Regions from separate parts of the Fusibacter sp. JL298sf-3 genome, predicted to be linked through region 1. Evidence: a T-box and tRNA genes for the amino acid it is inferred to sense, from the RefSeq annotation. Region 1 holds a T-box; the other holds one or more tRNA genes.
The links. The T-box of region 1 lies ahead of trpS (tryptophan--tRNA ligase). A T-box ahead of a tRNA ligase gene usually reads a tRNA of that ligase, here a tRNA-Trp.

Region 1 (7,057 bases):
TCACTTTGATTTTAACGCCAACTCCAAGCGGGTCATAGAAAAGCTTGGCTTTGAGTACATTTACACAAGGGAGAAGCGCCTTGAAAACTTGGACAACCGCTTGTGTCAGACGCTTTATTACAAGTTGAAACTTTAGGGGAAAATGCAGAGCTGAGCTCTGCGTTTTTTTTTGACGGTAAGCGTTAGTCTTAGACGTCAGCGCAAAACAGTTTGATGCGCTGGGAGAGGGGGCTAACGTAAATTTTCTTGACAAGTGCATAGAAGGGGCGTATACTTACTTCATAGGTTAGTTACATAACTGATTAACCAGCTAACGAAGGAGGTAAAATTGTTTATCGACTATACTTTGCCGACGCCGATTTATGTTCAAATTGCCGAAGCCATTAAAGAGGAAATTCTTTCAGATGCACTCTGTACAGACGAACGCGTTTATTCGACGAATGTCTTGGCGGCGCAACTCGAAGTCAATCCAGCGACGGCGTTGAAGGGGCTCAACCTTCTTATTGAAGAAGGAATGGTCTACAAAAAGAGGGGGATTGGGATGTTTGTTTCAGAAAATGCCAAAGCTCTAATCGTGGAAGAACGCAAGCGGTATTTTTTCGATGTACAATTAGAACAGGCGATTTTAACCGCTAAGAAACTAGGCATTACACGAGAAGCTTTGATGGGATTGATAGACGAGAAGTACAAAGGAGGTGTTTTATAATGGCTCTAGAGTTTAAAGAGATTACAAAGGTTTATAAAGGCGGCGTGTCTGCCTTAGATGCCGTTTCGACGACGATGGCTTGCGGTCAGATAATCGGGTTGTTCGGCGAGAACGGCGCCGGTAAAACAACGCTTTTAAAATTGCTTTCCGGTCGATTGTTTCCCACGTCTGGGGAGGTCGTTGTGGATCAGAGCGATGGGCATATCTGTATGGTTACCGATAGGGACTTTGAAAAAGTAGATATTACGGTAAAGCAACTGTTTAAAGTGGCGCGCCCTTATTATCCGTCGTACGACGTCGACTACGAAGCGAAGCTGGTCAACACCTTTCAAATTCCGGTTAAAAAGCGATACAGTCGGTTGTCAAAGGGGGAGCGCGGTCTTGTGTGCACCGCTTTGGCACTGGCGAGCCGGTCACCTGTAACGGTACTCGACGAAACATTTGTCTCTGTAGACGTCGGTACGCGAAAACTTATTTTCGAAAGACTGATTGACGATTATATGCGAGACAACCGCACGTTTATCTTAACGACGCATCATGCCAACGAGTTGTCACCGCTGCTTGACCATGTTTTGATTTTGTCTGAAGGCAAGCTCGTCATCGACGCCACTTATGACGATGTGCGCAGACGCGCGTTTGAGATTAAGATGCCTACAGATCTGGTGGCATCGCTATTAGATAACAAAAGACGACTTCATACATCACAGTTCGGACAGCAGTCTGTATGCGCCATTTACGATGTGTTAAACGAAACGGAGCGTCGTCAGTTGGAGGCGCGTGGCGCAGTAATTTCCCAGCTTTCCTTAGACGACCTCATCCTGTACAGCAAGCGAATAGGAGGGACGTATGTGGATTAAACGCATTTTTAAAGAGCTTCAGATGCTCTACTTAATATTTGGCTTAGTGACACTAGGGAACCTCGCTATTCAAATTCCCGTTCAACACTGGGCGAACCCCAACACCGCCTACCAAGTGGTCGCCCTGATTTTCGCTATACTCTCGCTTGTCGTCGCGGTAATACACGGTATTGCCATGCCTTTAATCAACTACAAATACGCCATTGTTTTTTCAGCACCTAGAAAACGTACTTTAAAAGAAATCGGCCGCTATCAATGGCTGGTGGTTCTAGTGGGCAGCATCGTCGCCTATGTTCCCGCGGTAGCCCTGTCTTTAAGAAGCATGACACATCTGCAATGGATTGGTGCGTCACCTACTGCAGGCTTTTATTTTAAACTGTTGATGCTCCTGCTACTGGCATCGTCTGCAGTAATGACACTTGCAACGGCAGTCGTAGTGCTCTATTTAACCAAGCCGCCACTTAGGGCCACTGCTCTATGTGTCGCAGGTGTTCTAGCGCTCAACATTCTGCTGTTGCCGCTGACTTCTCTACCCACCCAGTGGCTCTTACCGGCGATTGTGGGGATTTGCCTGATACCGATTTTATTTCTTCGCCCTTACAACCACATCAAACTTGAAACTTCCGATTTCAGGTAGCCTTTCTTGTGACGCTCGTGTTACAATAGTTATAACACGACGTTAAAGAAGGGATGTTTTATGGCTTTTGAGATTGAATCGACGATTACATTTTTAAAGGGCCTGAATTTAGAGGCCGTACACGCATTTTACAATACATTTCTCGGATTGCCCTTAGCTGTTGATCAAGGGCGTTGCCGAATTTATAAAAGTCCGTCCGGGCTCATAGGCTTTTGCGAACACTATAAAGAAGCGGGCTCGGCGGGCCTCGTGTGTTTTGTTTTAAAGGATAGGACCGCGGTTGATGCCGTATATAGTGCCCTAGTATCTAAATCGGCTTCACTGGGGGCTTCTGCAACTTCAGAGCCGATGTTTAAACCCGAATTCGGCATCTATCAGTTTTACGCTCTAGACCCTTCGGGAAACCGCATTGAGTTTCAATGCTTTGAGTAGAGGGGGGCAGTTTTGAACGACAAGTTTACTTTTTTTGATTTAGAGACCCCCAACAAACTGAACGACCGCATTTGTTCTTTTGGAATCGTGCACATGGTCGACGGTGAAGTGGTGTTCGAGCACGAGTATTACGTAGATCCTGAGGCGTATTTCGATCCGTTTAATGTGGATCTCCACGGTGTCACCGCGGAAGCGGTGAAGGATGCGCCGACTTTTAAAGCGCTTTGGCCTGAAGTGGCACCTTATTTTACAGACGCCGTCATCGTCGCCCACAATGCGCGTTTCGATTTAACGGTTCTCACAAAAGTGTTGTATTATTATGAAATCGAGATTCCCGAACTGCGCTATGCCTGTACGTGGGAAATGTGCAATCAGCGCTTGGAGTTGCCGCGGTACAGTTTAGACGGCATCTGCGAAACCTTTGGGATACCGCTTGAGAACCATCACAACGCCATGGCGGATACTTGGGGCTGTTACGGTATTTTTATACGCCTCTACCAGTTGTTCGGCTTCACAGCTGAAGACGTCAAACTGTTTCACCCTAAAATCAACGACCGCTATGTACGTCGCAGTGCGCTTAATATCAGCCTTTCCACTGAAACCTGCGACTATATTGACGCCTTGGAAGGCCCTCTGATATTTGAGGGCAAGTGGTTTTGTTTGACCGGCAATTTCAGTTTCGGTTCCAAGGGCGATGTCACGGCTTTTATTACTTCTAAAGGCGGTGTTTGTGTGGCACAAGTGTCGAGAAAGGTGGACTATCTCGTCGTAGGCGCTCTTGGAAGCAGTCGATGGGTGTGCGGTTCTTTTGGGACGAAAATTCAAAAGGCACTGTACGTCAAGGCAAAAGGCGTGGACTTGAAGATTCTTAAAGAAAGCGATGTTCTGTAGCAGCTTGACTTGCCCCTGTACATCGTGTACAATAGGCTTCAGTGAAACCGTTGATTGAGAAGAGTAGACTTTTTGAAGATTTAAAGAGAGCCGTTGTTGGTGAGAGACGGCATTGGGAGAAAAGTTGAAGTGGGCTCATGAGGGCAACCCGAATTCAGTAGGCGTTGACGGAAACTCTAACCGTTATGATGAGAGCATATGATGGTATGTGACAAATAGACAATTAAGGTGGCTTCTATCCTGTAATGGATAGGAGCTTTTTGTATTTTTCGTGGTTCATCGCTTGTATCAAGGCACTTTGAGTGCTTTTGGGTGCTGAACGCCGAGCTTTATAAAACCACACTTAATGGTGCACATGCCTCACAGTAATTAGGGAGGTATTTTTTATGCAAAAAAGAATTTTAACAGGCGAACGCACCACCGGCAAACTTCATTTGGGACACTATGTCGGGAGTTTAAAAAACCGCGTTGCACTTCAGGACACATACGATACGTATGTCCTACTTGCCGATGTCCAAGCGATGACCACGCATTTTGAGTCGCCGGCTCTGATACGGGAAAGTGTTCTCGACGTCGCTCTCGACAACTTGTCGGTGGGTTTAGATCCCGAGAAGGTGACTTTGGTTCAGCAGTCACATGTGGCGGCAATTGCCGAACTCACGGTATTTTACTCAATGATTACAACTGTGAACACATTGCGTCACAACCCGACGATTAAGTCGGAGATGGCACAGTACGGCACCAAGGAGCTGACCTATGGGTTTTTAGGTTATCCCGTTAGTCAAGCGGCGGATATAACCTGTGTTCACGCAGATTTGGTGCCGGTCGGCGAAGATCAGTTGCCGCATATCGAACAGACGCACCGCATCGTAAGGAAGTTCAACAGCCTTTATGGGGACGTACTTAAAAGGCCAGAAGCTTTGCTGAGTGATGTGCCCCGGCTTCCGGGGCTCGATGGCAACAGCAAAATGGGCAAAAGCCTTGGCAACGCCATCTATTTATCCGATGCGGCAGATGTTGTGGCCACTAAAGTGCGATCGGCGGTAACGGACCCTTCGCGGATTTCACTGAAAGACAAAGGCCACCCTGAGCGCTGTGTGGTTGCCACTTATCACAACGTCTTTAATCCACTTGAGGCCCCTGATATATCGGCGAGATGCAGTGGGGCAACCTTGGGCTGTGTCGCCTGTAAGGGTCGATTGACTGAGGTGCTCAACACGTTGCTCGAGCCCATCCGCATACGGCGTTCGCACTACGAAAATAGAGTGGATGACGTCGTCTCTATTATCGCCGAGGGGTCGGCTAAAGCGCAGGCCATTGGTGCTGAGACAGTGGCGGCTGTTAAATCTGCCATGCATTTGAACCTGTACAAATAGCCCAATTTATGATATATTTCGGTTAACGAATTAAAATGTGAAAGGATGTACACCATGGCAAAACTATTTGAACCGTTTCAAGTTAAAAATTTAATGCTTAAAAATCGTTTGGTAATGGCGCCAATGTGTCTTTTCTGTGCAGAAGAGGACGGTATCGCAACGGCATTTCACGTACAGCACTACGCGTCTCGCGCTGTTGGTGGCGTTGGGCTGATTGTTGTGGAAGCTACCGGCGTGGAGAGTAGAGGCCGTATTTCAAGTGCCGATTTAGGTCTTTATACAGAAGCTCAGGTTGAAGCGCATCGACAGCTTGTATCCAGTGTTCATCAAATGGGGGGCAAAGTTGCTGTGCAGCTTGGACACGCCGGTGCCAAATGCGGTGTCGAAGGGGTGACGCCTATCAGCGCGTCGGCAGAGCGTTTCAGCGAGCGCTATGCGGTTCCCACGGCCATGTCGCAGGCGCTGATAGATGAAACGGTTGCCGCTTTTGCAAGTGCCGCAGAGCGTGCTGAAGCAGCTGGTTACGACGCCATCGAAATCCACGGCGCGCACGGCTATTTGATTCACCAGTTTCTGTCGCCTGTGATGAACAAGCGCACAGATCTCTATGGCGGTTCTGAAGAGAACCGTTTGAGGTTTTTAAAAGATGTATTAAACGCCGTAAAGACCAAGTGGCCGGCTGAGAAACCGATTCTTTTAAGAGTTTCCGCAGAAGACTATGCGGAAGGCGGCAATTGCCCTGAAGACATCGGCGCTATGGTTGCAAAGGTAAAGGCACTTGGCGTAGACGTGGTACACGTCAGCTCCGGTGGTGCGACACCTGAGCCCGTTCCGACATTTCCGGGGTATCAAGTCCCAATGGCGTCAGTGGTTAAAGCGTGTACCGGTTTGCCGACGATTGCAGGTGGATTGATCACTACACCTGAACACGCCGAGTCCGTGCTTGCCCGTGGGGAAGCCGACTTAATTTATTTGGGTCGAGCATTGCTCAGAGACCCATATTTCCCACACCGTGCGGCGCATGCCCTTAAGGTGGCGGACTACAAGTGGCCGGCGCCCTATGCGCGGGCTGTTGAATAGATGAAAATTAACCTTTAAAGAAATGCGCTTAGGCGCATTTTTTTTTATGCAACAAGGTTTGACGGGGAAAGGGTGCATGGATATGAATGAAGTAGCAAAATGTTAAAACTGCGGTTATACAATTGAAATACAACCAAAAACTTATGGCGGCGTTGACCTCAATGACAAAGCTGCTATAATTAAATTATCTGGAGAACTTAAGGTCCTTCGACTGATAGTTGCTATAATAGGATCGTTGGTAATTTCAACAATGCAACTGCCTTCTTATTCAATTGGTGTAAGATACTATTGACAATGCTATTAATGTGATGATAAATGTCATTGCACTTGTTGGTGGGGGCTTTGGCAATATAGCAAAGACAGTACTAAAAGAAATTTATTTTGCAGCGGAACTTGCAGCAGATTCTGGTGTTGTGAAGGCTATTGTTAAGTCAAGTGGTGGAATCACCGGATTTTTAGACGATTTAAAATCGTTTGGAAGCAATTTTATATCATCTCTAACTGGTTTTTTAGACGGTGCTAGTGCCTATCTAGAAGGTACTTGGTTAAAGGGGGCTGCTGCTTTATTCAATAGCGTATCACAAACTGTTAATGATATTGGAGCAAAACTTAATAGCTATGCACAGAGTGTTATAGAGACGGTTCAGTTGAAGTTGTCTGCTGTTTTGGTTGCAGGTAAGGGGACGAGTAATCTTGTTTCTAAGGTTGACGAGTTTGTGCAACTTGGTCAATTAACAGTAAAGAAAAATGCTGCTGGTGAAGTTACTGGTTGGATATCTACTAATGGACTAGAATATGGAATGGGTTCTACTCAGGGGAATAGAGTGTTACATGTTCTAGAACATTTGACTCCTAATCCAAAGAAACCACTACACACTGTGTTTAATATGGGAAAAGATAAAGTACTCGGTGTAATCGATGAAGCTTGGGCATTGAGAAGTAAAGCGACAAAGTCTGTTCTACAAAGTAATGGAAATCGACTTCTTGAAATTCCGATGGGTAAAGTAATTGGAACGAATGGGGAAGATGTGATGGCTATTGTTATTGAAGAAGGAACATCTAAGATTATATCAGCTTT
Region 2 (7,057 bases), 720 kb from region 1:
TACCCGAAGGAAGAGAAAACAAAAGTGATTTCCTAAGTAGCGGCGAGCGAACGGGAAACAGCCCAAACCCAAGTCTTCGGACGAGGGGGTGTGGACAGTATATCAAGTAGAAGGTACCCTAGCCAAAGGACTTGGGAAAGTCCGCCGAAGCGTGTGAGAGCCACTTAGGCGAAAGGGGAAGATCGAACGTACTGATCCGGAGTACCACGGAGCACGTGAAACTTTGTGGGAAGCAGGCAGGACCATCTGCCAAGGCTAAATACTACCTGGTGACCGATAGCGCACAGTACCGTGAGGGAAAGGTGAAAAGAACCCCGGGAGGGGAGTGAAAAAGAACCTGAAACCCTATGTTTACAAGCAGTGGAAGTTCGTTAAAGAACGACCATGTACTTTTTGTAGAACGGGCCAACGAGTTACGTTATGCAGCAAGGTTAAGCGCTTCAGGTGCGGAGCCGCAGCGAAAGCGAGTCTGAATAGGGCGAATAAGTTGTATGGCGTAGACCCGAAACCGGGTGACCTATCCATGTGCAGGGTGAAGCGAGGGTAAAACCTCTTGGAGGCCCGAACCCATATCTGTTGAAAAAGGTTGGGATGACATGTGGATAGCGGAGAAATTCCAATCGAACCCGGAGATAGCTGGTTCTCCTCGAAATAGCTTTAGGGCTAGCCTTGAGTTAAGAGATACGGGGGTAGAGCACTGAATGTCCTAGGGGCTTTCACCGGCTACCGAAGACTATCAAACTCCGAATACCGATATCTTTTACTCAGGAGTCAGACTATGTGTGATAAGATTCATAGTCGAAAGGGAAAGAGCCCAGACCATCAGCTAAGGTCCCAAAATGCAAGTTAAGTGGAAAAGGATGTGGGATTGCACAGACAACTAGGATGTTGGCTTAGAAGCAGCCACTCATTTAAAGAGTGCGTAACAGCTCACTAGTCGAGTGATCCTGCGCCGAAGATTACCGGGGCTAAAACTTGCTACCGAAGCTATGGAATTGTTTAGACAATTGGTAGAGGAGCATTGTGTGAGAGGTGAAGTAAGATCGCAAGGACTTATGGATATCACACAAGAGAGAATGTTGGCATGAGTAACGAGAGACGGGTGAGAATCCCGTCCGCCGAAAACCTAAGGTTTCCTGAGGAAGGTTCGTCCGCTCAGGGTAAGTCAGGACCTAAGCCGAGGACGAAAGTCGTAGGCGATGGACAACAGGTGAAGATTCCTGTACCACCGAGACCCGTTTGAGAGAAGGAATGACACAGGAGGTTATGCTGAGCATGCGAATGGAAGAGCATGTCCAAGCAGCGAGTCTGTAGCGTAGGCAAATCCGCGCTACTGAGGATGAGCTGTGATGGGGAGTGAACTTAAGTAACGAAGCAGCAGATATCACACTGTCAAGAAAAGTTTCTATCGAGGGAGCAGGTGCCTGTACCGTAAACCGACACAGGTAGGAGAGTAGAGAATACTAAGGCGCGCGAGAAAACCATTGTTAAGGAACTCGGCAAAATGACCCCGTAACTTCGGGAGAAGGGGTGCCGGATTAGGTTAAGAGCTAGATCCGGCCGCAGAGGATAGGCCCAAGCGACTGTTTACCAAAAACACAGGTCTCTGCTAAATCGAAAGATGATGTATAGGGGCTGACGCCTGCCCGGTGCTGGAAGGTTAAGGGGAAGTGTTAGTTTAGGCGAAGCACAGAACTGAAGCCCCAGTAAACGGCGGCCGTAACTATAACGGTCCTAAGGTAGCGAAATTCCTTGTCGGGTAAGTTCCGACCCGCACGAAAGGCGTAACGATTTGGGCGCTGTCTCAACAATGGACTCGGTGAAATTGTAGTACCGGTAAAGATGCCGGTTACCCGCAGCTAGACGGAAAGACCCCGTGGAGCTTTACTGCAGCTTGGCACTGGATAATGGTATATGATGTACAGGATAGGTGGGAGACTAAGAATATAGGACGCCAGTCTTATAGGAGTCGCTGTTGGGATACCACTCTTTGTATACCGTTATTCTAACTATGGACAGTGATCCTGTTCTAGGACAATGTCAGGTGGGCAGTTTGACTGGGGCGGTCGCCTCCTAAAGAGTAACGGAGGCGCCTAAAGGTTCCCTCAGCGCGGTTGGAAATCGCGCGAAGAGTGTAAAGGCAAAAGGGAGCTTGACTGCGAGAGAGACATCTCGAGCAGGGACGAAAGTCGAGCTTAGTGATCCGGTGGCACCGCATGGAAGGGCCATCGCTCAACGGATAAAAGCTACCCCGGGGATAACAGGCTTATCTCCCCCAAGAGTCCACATCGACGGGGAGGTTTGGCACCTCGATGTCGGCTCGTCTCATCCTGGGGCTGAAGTAGGTCCCAAGGGTTGGGCTGTTCGCCCATTAAAGAGGCACGCGAGCTGGGTTCAGAACGTCGTGAGACAGTTCGGTCCCTATCTGCTGTGGGCGTAGGAAATTTGAGAGGAGCTGTCCTTAGTACGAGAGGACCGGGATGGACAAACCTCTGGTGTATCAGTTGTTCTGCCAAGAGCACTGCTGAGTAGCTAAGTTTGGAAGGGATAAGCGCTGAAGGCATCTAAGCGCGAAGCCCCCCTCAAGATGAGATTTCCCATCTTTTAATAGAGTAAGACCCCATGAAGATAATATGGTAATAGGCCTGAGGTGTAAGTGCAGCAATGCATTCAGCTGACAGGTACTAATAGGTCGAGGACTTGACCACGCTTTAGAGTTAAGAGGATTTATCGGTTCTTATATATACAGTTTTCAGGGTACTAACCCTAAAAAAAGCAACAAAAAAGTGTTGACAGCACTAAAGTGATTATGATATAATATAATTCGCTGGTGAGAGAAAACACGAGCTAAAGAGATAATTCAGTGACGAAGGCGGAGGGGCAACACCTGTTCCCATACCGAACACAGAAGTAAAGTCCTCCAGCGTCGATGGTACTTGGCGGGCAGCTGCCTGGGAGAGTAGAACGTTGCTGATTTATGTTCCAAGGTAGCTCAACGGTGGAGCACTCGGCTGTTAACCGATAGGCTGTGGGTTCGAATCCCACCCTTGGAGCCAAAAGTGCCGGGGTGGCGGAACTGGCAGACGCACAGGACTTAAAATCCTGCGATGGCAACATCGTACCGGTTCGATTCCGGTCCTCGGCACCATTAGAAATACCCAATATCGCGGAGTGGAGCAGTGGCAGCTCGTTGGGCTCATAACCCAAAGGTCGCAGGTTCGAATCCTGCCTCCGCAACCATTATGGCGGCGTAGCTTAGTTGGCTAGAGCGTTCGGTTCATACCCGAAAGGTCGGTGGTTCGAGTCCACTCGCCGCTACCAGATTTGGCCCCTTGGTCAAGCGGTTAAGACACCGCCCTTTCACGGCGGTAACAGGGGTTCGATTCCCCTAGGGGTCACCATTTTAAGAGGACGTTAATTCGTTCTCAACGCGGTCCAGTAGTTCAGTTGGTTAGAACGCTAGCCTGTCACGCTAGAGGTCGAGGGTTCGAGTCCCTTCTGGATCGCCATTTATGCCGGTGTAGCTCAATTGGTAGAGCAACTGACTTGTAATCAGTAGGTCGCGGGTTCGAGTCCCATCACCGGCTCCATCTTAATTTAATACAGTGGAGGGGTTCCCGAGTGGCCAAAGGGGGCGGACTGTAAATCCGTTATCGTCGATTTCGAAGGTTCGAATCCTTCTCCCTCCACCAACATGCGGGTGTAGCTCAATGGTAGAGCCCCGGCCTTCCAAGCCGGTCGTGAGAGTTCGATTCTCTTCACCCGCTCCATGGGAGTATAGCTCAGCTGGGAGAGCATCTGCCTTACAAGCAGGAGGTCATAGGTTCGATCCCTATTACTCCCACCATTTTCAAAACATTGGGGATTCGCCAAGCGGTAAGGCAACGGACTTTGACTCCGTCATTCACAGGTTCAAATCCTGTATCCCCAGCCAAATTCATATTGGGTCCATTAGCTCAGTCGGTAGAGCACCTGACTTTTAATCAGGGTGTCCCGCGTTCGAGTCGCGGATGGATCACCAAAAGGAGAGGTACCGAAGCGGTCATAACGGGGCGGTCTTGAAAACCGTTAGGGTGCAAGCCCACGTGGGTTCGAATCCCACCCTCTCCGCCAAAAATGGAGAAGTACTCAAGTGGCTGAAGAGGCTCCCCTGCTAAGGGAGTAGGTCCTATTTACGGGGCGCGAGGGTTCAAATCCCTCCTTCTCCGCCATTCTTGGGCCTTTAGCTCAGTTGGTCAGAGCGCCCGGCTCATAACCGGATGGTCCGGGGTTCGAGTCCCTGAAGGCCCACCATGATTCAAAATAGGGGTGTAGCTCAGTTGGTAGAGCAGCGGTCTCCAAAACCGCGTGTCGTGGGTTCAAGTCCTGTCACCCCTGCCATCTTAATTTCATATTTATATCGGGGTGTAGCGCAGTTTGGTAGCGCATCTGGTTTGGGACCAGAGGGTCGCGGGTTCAAATCCTGCCACCCCGACCATAATTGTGGGCGTATAGCTCAGCTGGTTAGAGCGCACGCCTGATAAGCGTGAGGTCGGTGGTTCGAGTCCACTTATGCCCACCACAATTAGCCCAGATAGCTCAGTCGGTAGAGCAGGGGACTGAAAATCCCCGTGTCGGTGGTTCGATTCCGCCTCTGGGCACCACACTCAACAACGCATACGCGTTGTTTTTTTTTATTGTCACTACATAAAAACTCGCCCTAAAAAAGAGCGAGCTCAGGATATGTTTTCAATAGAGTCTCTAAATGTGAATAGATGTTGGCTTCATAGAACACGCCTTCGTTGTAGAGAATATGTCCTTGTTTGGCTTCATTGCTCAGCTCTTGAAAAGGGATGCCGTAGACCGAATCGGTGTCGACTGTCCATAAAGTGTTGTTGCCGAATCCCTTTAACAACAGTGAAAGCTCGTAAAAATGTTCTTTTTTTTGAAGGCGATAACCGATTTTGACGATGTCAACCGAAGCGTTTTCTGGGAAGAAGACCGTTGAAAAGTGAACCGTTAAATGATGATTTTTGATATAATAATTAGAAATAGCCCACTTGTTGTCGGCGACGTCGACCACAGGTAACGGCTTCATGTCGACAAAGCTGGCAATTCGATCGTATAGAGGCAGTAAGTTTACAATATCATCGTAGTTGTGACGGCAGATAATCGCTTCGCAAGCCGGTGTTGGATGAGCCAAATAGGCCTCGTAGAGTTCAACGCTCTCCTTTCCGGAGATGGTGTCAACGCGGTCGATATTGAAAAAGCGCTCGATGTTTTTCAGCGTATACGCGTCTAAATTGAAGCGGTTCTTATTTTGACGAACAATTTTTAAAAGATCGATGTCGAACGCCTTGCTCAGCGTCGTAGAAAAACGATGGTGCTTTAAGCGGGCGTTGATAAAAGAAAAATCAAATGCGTCACCGTTAAAAGAAATAAACGCGTCTACAGGCCGACTTTTTAGTAGGTCGAGCAAGGTGCAGAGCAACTCGCGTTCTGATAGACCGTCATCGTTGAAGAGTTGAAGAACATCACATTCTGAGTGGCAACTGGAAAAAAAGACGAGTCCAATGAGGATGATGTCGTGTCGATAGCCGAGCCCACGTGTCTCGATGTCAATCACACAGTACGTTCGGTCTGGCTCAATGCAAGTTGGCCTATAGGCAGTGGGTGCAGTATTTTTGATCAGTTTCATAGGCAGCTCCTCGTAATAAAATCCATAGGTGACATGTAGTCAAAAAACAGAAATTGTGATACTATAAAGTGTACTAAGACTTCGTGTAAAGCATGTCTTAAGATGGTATCAGTATAGTAGAAGAAACGGCTTTTGTCAAAAGTGATTAAAGTGGTATATCAGTCACTTATATGGGCAATAAAGTGGCTTCGGGTATAGAGTGAATAGTGTGCGTCACCGAGGGTGTACAAGGGAAAAACAGTGCTTTCTAGGAGGTCAGATGAAGGGCATACCTGTAAACGGACTAAAAGTTGGAGATTGTTTGTCGAAAGACGTTTTTAATGATTTGGGGAATATAATTTTATCTGAAGGAACGCAGATTACAGAAAAACATCTGGCTTACTTCAAGCGCCATCAAATTGATTTTGTCTACATTGCTGAAGAGGTTAAGCGCGTGGAAGATGCTTCGGCATACAAGCTTTTAACAGACGAAAAGTATCGGCAGTTGAGCTTTTGCTACAGAAACGTGCTGGATGTCTATAAGGACACTTTTTTCAAGGTTCGGGAAGGAATGCTGGATAACGACGCCCTAGAGTCTCTTAAAACGTCTTTGACACCGCTTCTGGAAGAACTTCTAAAGGACAATGATGTATTGGGTAGCCTCAGACTGGTATCGCTAGAGGAGGATTATCAGCTGACACATGCCGTCAACGTGTCCATGCTCGGAGCGATGATCGGCAAGTGGCTCAGTCTTGACTTATCGACTATCAGAGAAATTGCATTGGCGGGATTGTTGCACGATATTGGAAAAGCACAGATATCGCCGGGACTGTTGCTTAAGAAAGAGGAGATAACCCCCTCGGAATCAAAGATTTTTCAGTCGCACACGCAAAAAGGCTATGAGTTGCTCAAGGGCAATCCCAATATATCTAAGGAAGTGTTGGCAGGCGTTTTATTCCATCACGAACGCAGTAACGGTAAGGGCTACCCCAGCGGCTTAACCGATGAGCAAACCCCTTATTTAGCGCGTATTATAGCTGTGGCAGACGTGTACGACGCCGTTACATCTGATCGCGTTTATAAAGATGGGGTATCTGCATTTACAGCATTCTCAATTATCAAGGATGAAAGTTTTGCGGGATTGGATCCGGCGATATCAGAAGTTTTTTTAAGCAATATAGCAGCCTACTTTATTAACAATCGCGTCAAATTGTCTGATGGCAATGTCGGACGTGTTGTGTATGTCAATAAATATGCGCTTAACCGACCGCTAATCCGCCTTGACAACGACGATTATGTCGATTTATCAATGGACTATTCCATTCAGGTGGATGAAGTCATGATGTTGTAGCATAAAACAAGCTCCCCGGTAAAAAAACGGAGAGCTTTTTATTTGTCCAC

Region 2: it encodes a tRNA-Trp, which carries the amino acid that the T-box ahead of trpS (tryptophan--tRNA ligase) is inferred to sense. The anticodon was not compared.

The regions. Positions count from the first base shown of each region.
Region 1 covers NZ_CM132608.1:455,617-462,673, reverse strand. The annotation lists gene ACR6HW_RS02280 (GNAT family N-acetyltransferase) at 1-136, shown strand, start outside; gene ACR6HW_RS02275 (GntR family transcriptional regulator) at 329-706, shown strand; gene ACR6HW_RS02270 (ATP-binding cassette domain-containing protein) at 706-1,563, shown strand; gene ACR6HW_RS02265 (hypothetical protein) at 1,553-2,200, shown strand; gene ACR6HW_RS02260 (VOC family protein) at 2,261-2,632, shown strand; gene ACR6HW_RS02255 (exonuclease domain-containing protein) at 2,645-3,523, shown strand; T-box leader at 3,565-3,769, shown strand; gene trpS (tryptophan--tRNA ligase) at 3,910-4,899, shown strand; gene ACR6HW_RS02245 (oxidoreductase) at 4,954-5,979, shown strand; gene ACR6HW_RS02240 (hypothetical protein) at 6,285-7,057, shown strand, end outside.
Region 2 covers NZ_CM132608.1:1,179,208-1,186,264, reverse strand. The annotation lists rRNA gene ACR6HW_RS05905 (23S ribosomal RNA) at 1-2,708, shown strand, start outside; rRNA gene rrf (5S ribosomal RNA) at 2,860-2,976, shown strand; tRNA gene ACR6HW_RS05895 (tRNA-Asn) at 2,982-3,056, shown strand; tRNA gene ACR6HW_RS05890 (tRNA-Leu) at 3,062-3,148, shown strand; tRNA gene ACR6HW_RS05885 (tRNA-Met) at 3,166-3,240, shown strand; tRNA gene ACR6HW_RS05880 (tRNA-Met) at 3,245-3,321, shown strand; tRNA gene ACR6HW_RS05875 (tRNA-Glu) at 3,327-3,401, shown strand; tRNA gene ACR6HW_RS05870 (tRNA-Asp) at 3,433-3,509, shown strand; tRNA gene ACR6HW_RS05865 (tRNA-Thr) at 3,515-3,590, shown strand; tRNA gene ACR6HW_RS05860 (tRNA-Tyr) at 3,608-3,692, shown strand; tRNA gene ACR6HW_RS05855 (tRNA-Gly) at 3,697-3,770, shown strand; tRNA gene ACR6HW_RS05850 (tRNA-Val) at 3,772-3,847, shown strand; tRNA gene ACR6HW_RS05845 (tRNA-Gln) at 3,860-3,934, shown strand; tRNA gene ACR6HW_RS05840 (tRNA-Lys) at 3,946-4,021, shown strand; tRNA gene ACR6HW_RS05835 (tRNA-Ser) at 4,025-4,113, shown strand; tRNA gene ACR6HW_RS05830 (tRNA-Ser) at 4,119-4,211, shown strand; tRNA gene ACR6HW_RS05825 (tRNA-Ile) at 4,217-4,293, shown strand; tRNA gene ACR6HW_RS05820 (tRNA-Trp) at 4,305-4,380, shown strand; tRNA gene ACR6HW_RS05815 (tRNA-Pro) at 4,401-4,477, shown strand; tRNA gene ACR6HW_RS05810 (tRNA-Ile) at 4,485-4,561, shown strand; tRNA gene ACR6HW_RS05805 (tRNA-Phe) at 4,568-4,643, shown strand; gene ACR6HW_RS05800 (ribonuclease H-like domain-containing protein) at 4,700-5,677, opposite strand; gene ACR6HW_RS05795 (HD-GYP domain-containing protein) at 5,937-7,007, shown strand.